DNA from 2 places in the Paenibacillus sp. NPDC058898 genome. Region 2 is predicted to be linked to the other one. Evidence: riboswitches for the same ligand, from Rfam matches in the RefSeq annotation. Region 2 holds a riboswitch; the other holds the start of a gene.
What was found. Region 2 has a riboswitch for ZMP and ZTP ahead of ACOZB4_RS09405 (bifunctional 5,10-methylenetetrahydrofolate dehydrogenase/5,10-methenyltetrahydrofolate cyclohydrolase). Riboswitches for the same ligand answer to the same signal wherever they lie in the genome.

Region 1 (4,397 bases), on a different contig from region 2:
TGCCGCAGTTGCGGCAAGCGTGCGCATGGACCCGGCGCTGCATCGCGCCGCCGGGGAGGCGGGGAGCCCGGCGCCGCGCTCGCCGGGCATGAAGTACACGCACTACGCACCGAAGGGTGCGATGTGCGTGGTGCAGGGCCCGCGTGCCGACGCGGTGTCGGCACGCATCGCGGCCGAGCTTGAGGCGGCCGGCCGGCGCGGGGAGGTGACCGGCGTGCTGTCATTCGACGAGCACATCGGTCACTACCACGCGGACGTTGCCGTCTCGCTCGGCAGCCTGGCCGCGCCGGAGGAAGCGGCCCGCCGGCTGTACGCCGGCCTGCGCCGATTCGATGACGAAGGCGCGACCTTCATTCTGGCCGAAGCGTGCCCGGAGCAAGGCCTCGGGGCAGCCGTCATGAACCGGCTGTTGAAGGCCGCGGGACACCACATCATCGATGTGAATTGACCCGCCGAGTGAACGCTTTTGGCATCATTTACCCCTTGTCCGCATATGTTGTACAAGACCATGGGACTTGGGGGAATGGGCATGCTGGAGGCGTCTGTCCAATCGGGACAGCTTGCGGCGATTCTGCTGATGGCGGTTGCACTCGGTCTAGACGCATTTTCGCTTGGAATCGGAGTCGGAATGAGAAGCGGCATGCGCTTAGGCCATATGCTGGGCATCAGCTTCATGATCGCGTTGTTTCACATGCTGATGCCGCTGCTGGGCTTATTTGCCGGCCGCTATGTAGGCATGTTACTGGGTCACGTCACAGGGCTTGCGGCCGGCGGGCTGCTGCTTCTGTTAGGCGGACATATGATGTATAACGCCTGGCGGGGTGGAGAAGGACAGCGAATACATCCTACCGCATTTTTAGGCATGCTGCTGTTTTCGCTTAGCGTCAGCATCGATTCCTTCTCGGTAGGCGTTTCACTCGGGATGTTTGTGGATGATGTACTGTTGATCGTGATCTCCTTCGGGATCGTGGGCGGTTTGCTGTCCATTCTCGGTTTGCTGCTTGGCCGTCAGGTAAGCAATAGACTGGGGGAGTACGGTGAAATGCTGGGTGGGCTCATTTTGGTTATATTTGGTGTCATGTTTATCTTTTGACGTTATATTTGTTACAATAACCCCAAAGAACCTACTAACGGGAGGAACGGGACCGTGAAAAATATACTGTTTGTCTGCACAGGAAATACCTGCCGCAGTCCAATGGCTGAAGGCATGCTGCGCAAGCTTGCCAAACAACGGGGCATCCCGCTGGAAACGAAGTCCGCCGGTGTCTCGGCCGTGGATGGAATGCCGGTGTCCCATCATGCGGAGTCCATACTACGAGACCAGGATATCCAGGAACGCTTGGTGTCCAAACCGTTGACTGCGAATCTGGTGGAGTGGTCAGACTTGATCCTGACGTTGACCCAGTCGCATAAGCAGTATGCTATAAGGCAGTTCCCGCACGCCGCAGACAAGATGCATACGCTGAAAGAGTTTGTTGAGGATGACAGGCGGGTGCTGGATGATCTGCGGGAGCAGGATAGTCTGTATGCGGCGCTTGAGCTGGCCAGATCGCTGGGCCGCGACGTCAGCGACCGTGACCGGGAGCGTCTGATCGAGCTGCGCCAGCGCATTCCGAGCTTCGATATCTCCGATCCTTTTGGAGGCTCGCGGGAGGAATATGAAGCGACGGCTGCAGAGATTCGGACGGCGTTGTTCCGTCTCCTGGACAAGCTGGAGAAGGATCGGCATAACTAAGTCTTGCTTTGAACGATATGAAGCCTAGCATTGGGCTAAAAAGCCACTTGCCTTTCACATGGTATTGCTTTAAGATGAAGTTGAAAAACAATGATCCGGTGTAACTGGCGACGAAGTGGATGAAACCACGATGGAGCATCGGAATATACGGCCGGTCGCCTGGGCAAAGAGCATTTGGAGCACCATACGTGCGCCGACTGCTCTTTTTTCGTCTTTTGCGCCCGATTTGGGTTATAATGAAACAAGCTAAAACGCAAAAGCGAACATACGAGGGGGTTTTTCATAGATGAAAATTGCATTGGGTACGGATCATGCCGGCATTCGTCTGAAAGAGGAGATCGTGGAAGTCATTCGGGGTCTTGGACACGAGGTGGAGGATCTGGGCTGCGGCTGTTCCGATTCCGTGGATTATCCCGATTATGCCCTTCCTGTGTGCGAGAAGGTAGTCTCGGGTGAAGCGGATCGCGGCATTCTGATCTGCGGTACGGGGATCGGCATGAGCATTGCAGCCAACAAGGTGCCGGGCATTCGCTGCGCGCTGACACATGATGTGTTCTCGGCCAAAGCGACGCGCGAGCATAACGACAGCAACGTGATTGCGTTGGGTGAGCGTGTTGTCGGTCCCGGACTTGCTGCTGAAATCGTCAGCGCATGGCTGACAACGGATTTCAGTCATGGCGAGCGCCATATCGGCCGTGTGAACAAGATCAAGGCCATCGAGGAGCGTTACCTGAAGAATGAGTCGCGATAAGTGAACGCGTAAATTTACGGCTGCGGCTATCGTGATATGGGATTGAAGCATCTTCTGTGAAAAAAATCATCGGGAGGACTGTGACATGACGGATATCTCCAAGGTTTCCTTGAACGAACAGACAGCGCGTATGGTCCGCGAACTGGCCGAAGCGGCCGTGTTAGGACCTAGTAAAGTGCTGGTCATCGGATCCAGCACCAGTGAAGTGGTCGGACGCCGGATCGGCACAGGCGGCGCTCTTGAAACGGCGCAGCAGCTCCTTCAGGGCATTGCCGAGGTCCAAGCGGAATTCGGTTTCGCGGTGGCTTATCAATGCTGTGAGCATCTGAACCGTGCGCTTGTCATGGAACGCGAGCTGCTCGAGCGGCTGGGTTTGACGGAAGTGGCGGCTGTTCCCATTCCGGGAGCGGGAGGGTCGATGGCCTCCGCGGCTTACCGCAGCATGAAGGAGCCTTGTCTTGCGGAATCGATTGAAGCACATGCGGGAGTTGATATCGGCGAGACGCTGATCGGCATGCATTTGCGGCGAGTAGCGGTTCCGTTCAGACCGACCGAGCGTTATATCGGCAAGGCGCGCGTAACCGCGGCTTATACCCGTCCGAAGCTGATTGGCGGAGAACGCGCGGTGTACCGGCTCGAGCAGAGGGATGATTCCACACTATGCGATTGATTCAAATGAGAACTCGCTTTTTTAATTATGAGAACTTGTAGTATTGACTTTGCAAGAAAAAATAACGATTGATTATGGGAGGATATGAACATGATGGAACATTTGCGGAAGAGTGACCCGGCTGTATTGGAAGCGATGGATTTGGAGCTAAAGCGTCAGCGCAGCAACATTGAGCTGATTGCCTCTGAGAATATTGTTAGCGAAGCGGTTATGGAAGCAATGGGGACGGTGCTGACGAATAAATATGCGGAAGGCTACCCTGGCAAACGCTATTACGGTGGCTGTGAGCGTGTGGATATCGTGGAAGATATCGCCCGTGACCGTGCCAAAGAACTGTTTGGAGCCGAGCATGCCAACGTTCAGCCGCACTCCGGTGCCCAAGCGAACATGGCGGTATATTTGGCAGCCCTGAAGCCTGGAGATACCGTGCTCGGCATGAACCTGGCCCATGGCGGCCATTTGACTCACGGCAGCCCGGTTAACGCTTCCGGACTTCTGTACAACTTTGTTGCCTACGGCGTGCAAGAAGATACGTTCCTGATCGATTACGACGAAGTTCGCAAAGCGGCATTCAAGCATCGCCCTCGTCTGATCGTAGCGGGTGCAAGTGCCTATCCTCGCATCATTGATTTTGAACGGCTTGCTGCCATCGCGAACGACGTTGGCGCATTGTTCATGGTTGATATGGCTCATATTGCCGGTCTTGTTGCGGCAGGTCTTCATCCGAATCCGGTTCCGCATGCCCATTTTGTAACGACAACGACGCATAAGACGCTTCGCGGACCTCGCGGCGGTATGATTCTGTGCAAAAAAGCTTGGGCGCAAGCGATCGATAAAGCGGTATTCCCCGGCTCCCAAGGCGGCCCGCTCATGCATGTTATTGCTTCCAAGGCCGTTGCGCTTGGCGAAGCATTGGATCCGTCCTTCAAGACGTATGCAGAGAATGTCGTGAAGAACGCGAAAGTGCTGGCAGATACTCTGATCGAGGAAGGCTTGAATATCGTATCCGGGGGAACCGATAACCACCTGATGCTGGTGGATACCCGCAATCTGGACATCACCGGTAAAGACGCGGAGAAAGTTCTGGACTCCATCGGGATTACCGTGAACAAGAATGCCATCCCGTTTGATCCAACCAGCCCGTTCGTAACGAGCGGTATCCGTATCGGTACCCCTGCGGTTACTTCCCGCGGTATGGATGAGCAGGCGATGGTGAAAATCGCGAAAATTATTGCGATGAC
Region 2 (4,397 bases):
ATACCAAGCAAAAGCAGTATTGGAACCGGTTCCTTTTTTCCAGTATAAAATACCTATTTTAGATTGTCAACGCTTTCCCGATGAATCATATCGCAATTCATGACCGTCAGGAAATCCACAGGCTCGTCGTTGACCAGCTTTATGATATGCTGAGCGGCGAGGTGGCCCGCTTGGGAATATCCATATTTAACCGTTGTCAATCCGGGATGAATTACCTCGGTAACGTCGTATCCGCCAAATCCGGTAACGGAGAGTTCGTTGGGGATCTGGATGCCCTTCATATGAGCCGCTTTCATAACGCCTAACGCGATGTTGTCGGTAGCGCAGACCATTGCAGTTGGCAGCGTTCGGTTCAACTCAAAAATGGACAATGCGGTCTTTACACCATCCGACATCTTAAACCCACTCTCATAGAGAACCGCCTCCACCTCGTCATACTCGCTTAACGCCTTCAGAAACCCTTCCTTCCGCTGAACTCCGACAGCAACGTCTTTTTCCGTCACGCCGATATAAGATATATGACGGTGTCCCATGGACAGCACATATCGGCCCATGTCATAACCTGCGGCATAGTCGTTATATATCATGCTGTGGACATCCTTATGCTGTTGTCCGAGCAGGATGACGGGGATGCCGATCTCTTTAATCGCGGCAAGATGCGTTTCCGTCACCTGAGTGGCGAATAAAATAATGCCAGATATTTTTTGTCTGGCGAGATCATACAGCGCTTCAATCTCCCTGGATAAGTCCTGGCTTGCATTAATAATGAGAAGCTGATAACCGTGTTTCCTTAATTCTTCATCCATGCCGGCAACGGTCTGCGATGCTGAGAATGAATCCAGACGCGGCACAATGGTGCCGATCATGCTGGTTTTTTTCGCTTTCAAGCTCTGTGCGAACGAATTCGGAATATAGCCGGTTTCCTGAATGACCAGCTCTATCTTACGGCGTGTTGCATTACTGACAGAACCTCCGTTTAAGAAACGGGAGACCGTGCTTTTGGCAACTCCGGCTTTTTTGGCAATATCTGCAATCGTGTTCTTCATTCGGTGCTCCCGGGAGCCGCTTGCGGCGCTGCAACGAACAGATTATCCTCCACAGCTCCTTGCTCCGCAGCACAACTGGAAATGAGTTGTTTGTGCATGAATCTCTCCCCTTCGATTTTGCTTTTTCCTAACTATACCATGACTTCCAGGGATCCGTGAAATGCAGACTCCACCCCGAGCATTTGATGGGCAATACTTTTCTGCGTTCCAGATTCTAGCGAGGAACGAAGCGATTCAAAGGGGGATTCTTCATGCAAATCCCCTTTCGGGACGCGCAAATGGACCGTGCCTTATCCCGTTATTACATGGTTACTGTTAACCTTGCACGGTTCGCTCAGCCGATTCGACGGTATGCTTCAGCAATGTAGCAATCGTAACGGGGCCAACACCGGCAGGTACTGGTGTAATTGCGGATGCCAACTTCGCGCAGGCATCGTAATCGCAGTCGCCGATATTGCCTGGATTATAGCCGGCATCCAATACGACGGCTCCCGGCTTGATCCAGTCCCCTTGAATCAAATTAGGCTTGCCTACGGCCGCAACCACGATATCTCCCTGGGACACAATCTCCCCAAGGTTCTTCGTTCTCGAGTGGCAGATCGTAACGGTAGCATTGCGATTAAGCAGATTCATCGATACCGGCTTACCCAGAATCGGACTGCGTCCGACCACCACGGCATGCTTCCCTTCGATCGGCAGATCATAATAATCCATAATCGCAATAATCGCAGCAGGCGTACAAGACGGATAATCGGCAAAACCAAACGCATTTTGCGAGAAACCGAGCGTGGTTACTCCATCCACGTCTTTTTTAATGTCAATGGCATCAAAGGCTGCCCGTTCATCGATATGATGCGGTACCGGATGCTGCAGCAGAATACCGTGGACATTCGGATCCTCGTTCAGCTCTTGAATCGCAGCAATCAGCTCCTCGGTCGTTGTCGATGTCTCCAGTACCACTTTTTTGGATATGATGCCAAGCCGCTCGCAAGCATTTCCCTTCATCCGCACATAGGTCGCCGAAGCAGGATCATCGCCAACCAGAATCGTTGCCAGACAAGGCGTTACCCCCTGCAACTTCAATTCCTGTACCTTTACAGCCAGCTTGGTCTTGATATCGTCGGATACCTTTTTTCCATCTAAAATTACGGGTTCCTTACTCATGCTAATCCGCTCCTTCGCCATTGTATTAAAAAACATAAAGAGGCAAGGCGACTGATCGTCTCCTTACCTCTTGCCCAGGCGTACGGCATATGATCCTATGTGCTCCCTCTTGGTACCCCAAGCTACGCCAGTAACACATAGATAACTTTTTTTAATATACCACGACTTTGGACATCGCGCTACCGGGTATGAAGCCGACCGCTTTAAATCACAATCTCTTTGATTCATTTGCGGGAAGCACACATGATTCTGATTAGTCTCTCGGATAATTCACTTCCATAATGTCCATAAAAGGAACCTTCGTAATAACGCCATTCTGTTTCATATGTACCTTCCCTGTTCGGGAGTCCATTTGATCGATTTGCCCGCGGACCGCCTCTTCTCTTCCCCAGACCGTCAGCACGATAACCGATTCCTCCTGGTAAGCTTCCGTAAGCTGATTTCCGAGTTCTTCCAGTACAAACTCATCTCTAGTGGGTCTCTTTGGAACCTTTGCTTTTGCCATTTCCTTGTCCTCCTGATTGATGTTGCTCATGCGTCAGCATTACATTCTGAAATACGTTAAAGCTATCATCGAAACATGAATTGGGAATCTTCTTCCTATTCTTCCTATTATACAACAAATACAAAACAGGTGCTCTGGACTTGATAGGTATAAGTTCTGGACAGATAAATAGATTGACCACATCATTAAATGATTTTTTTAAACCCCGTCCTTCTGAAGGGCGCTTTCTAAACAGGGTAATAACTTTTCCTGCAATTGAGTTTTTAAATGATGAATTTCTGCATATTCCCCTGCTTCTTTCGTATTCTTCTTTTGAACTTTTCCATGACAAAAATCCCCTTAAGTAAACTGTAGCGCTCTTCTTCAGCACTGTCTACGCAAAGGGGATTATATTCTAGAAAACCTGTAAAGCCCTCAAGTGGCTCTTTATCCATTCGTAATTATTACGATTAATTTTAATCAAAAAAATATAACCTTACAGTGATAGCTCTTCGATGGCCATCCATGGCAGCGGATTGTTAAACGTCGACCAATCCAGCTGCATTTCCTGCTCGGTCAACAGACAATCGTCCAGCTCCTGCTCGATTAGTGACTGTTCCATCCCAATCCCGATCATCACGAGCTCGGTCATCCGATCCCCCCAGACGGCATCCCATTTTCGCTGCACATCCGGCTCACTCTGAATCAGCTCCTGCTGTTCCTGCTCGGTTAAAGCAGCCACCCAATATCCAGCTGGCCCGAACTGAATCGAAGGACCCGCTTGACTTAGACTTGCCGCAACATCCTCAAGCACTGCCAGCCAAGCGATCCCTTTCGCGCGTACGACCTCTTCCGGCCAATAACTCATGAATGCGGCCAGCCGCTCCGGATGAAACGGTCTTCTTCTCCGATAAACAAAAGAGCTGATGCCGTATTCATCCGTTTCTGGCACATGCTCTTCCTTCTGAAGCTCCTGAATCCAGCCGGGGGCCTGACTGGCTTTCTCAAAGTCGAATAAACCGGTATTCAGAATTTCCGCAGGTGCGACTTGTCCTTTAACGGTACGTATGATTTTGGCGCTTGGCTGAAGCTTATGAAGTATGCCTTCCACCTTGGCCAATTCGTCATCGCTTACCAGATCACATTTGTTCAACAGCAGCACATCACACGTCTCAACCTGGTCGATCAACAGATCCACGACTTCCCGTGTATCCTCTTCGCCAAGCGCTTCCTTCCGATCGAGCAGGCTTTGGCCCGAAGAGAAGTCTTTCCAGAATCGGTTCGCGTCTACAACCGTCACCATGCAATCCAGCCGGGCTAGGTCGGACAGCTGTACACCGGATACCTCATCTGGATAAACAAAGGTCTGCGCAACAGGCACGGGCTCGCTAATCCCCGTCGATTCAATCAGGATATAGTCAAAACGGTTTTCTTGTGCCAGCTTCTGAACTTCCTGCACCAAATCTTCCCGGAGGGTGCAGCAGATGCAGCCATTGGACATTTCGACCAGCTTCTCATCCGTTCGGGACAGGCTCCCTTCCCCTCGAACCAAATCCGCGTCAATATTCACTTCGCTCATGTCGTTCACAATGACCGCAACCTTCAATCCATCACGATTATGAAGCACATGATTCAACACGGTCGTTTTGCCTGATCCGAGGTAACCGCTGAGTACGGTAACTGGAATCTTATTGTTGTTATTC

Region 1: it holds a riboswitch for ZMP and ZTP, as region 2 does, so the genes downstream of both, rpiB (ribose 5-phosphate isomerase B) here and ACOZB4_RS09405 (bifunctional 5,10-methylenetetrahydrofolate dehydrogenase/5,10-methenyltetrahydrofolate cyclohydrolase) in region 2, are expected to answer to the same signal.

What each region holds. Positions count from the first base shown of each region.
Region 1 covers NZ_JBMOSM010000005.1:162,143-166,539, reverse strand. Annotated here, with positions in the region: gene ACOZB4_RS15650 (L-threonylcarbamoyladenylate synthase) at 1-448, shown strand, start outside; gene ACOZB4_RS15645 (manganese efflux pump MntP family protein) at 530-1,093, shown strand; gene ACOZB4_RS15640 (low molecular weight protein arginine phosphatase) at 1,148-1,735, shown strand; ZMP/ZTP riboswitch at 1,826-1,907, shown strand; gene rpiB (ribose 5-phosphate isomerase B) at 2,022-2,486, shown strand; gene ACOZB4_RS15630 (TIGR01440 family protein) at 2,572-3,156, shown strand; gene glyA (serine hydroxymethyltransferase) at 3,247-4,397, shown strand, end outside.
Region 2 covers NZ_JBMOSM010000003.1:228,755-233,151, forward strand. Annotated here, with positions in the region: gene ACOZB4_RS09400 (LacI family DNA-binding transcriptional regulator) at 54-1,046, opposite strand; gene ACOZB4_RS09405 (bifunctional 5,10-methylenetetrahydrofolate dehydrogenase/5,10-methenyltetrahydrofolate cyclohydrolase) at 1,362-2,210, opposite strand; ZMP/ZTP riboswitch at 2,276-2,355, opposite strand; gene ACOZB4_RS09410 (YolD-like family protein) at 2,464-2,715, opposite strand; gene ACOZB4_RS09415 (GTP-binding protein) at 3,191-4,397, opposite strand, start outside.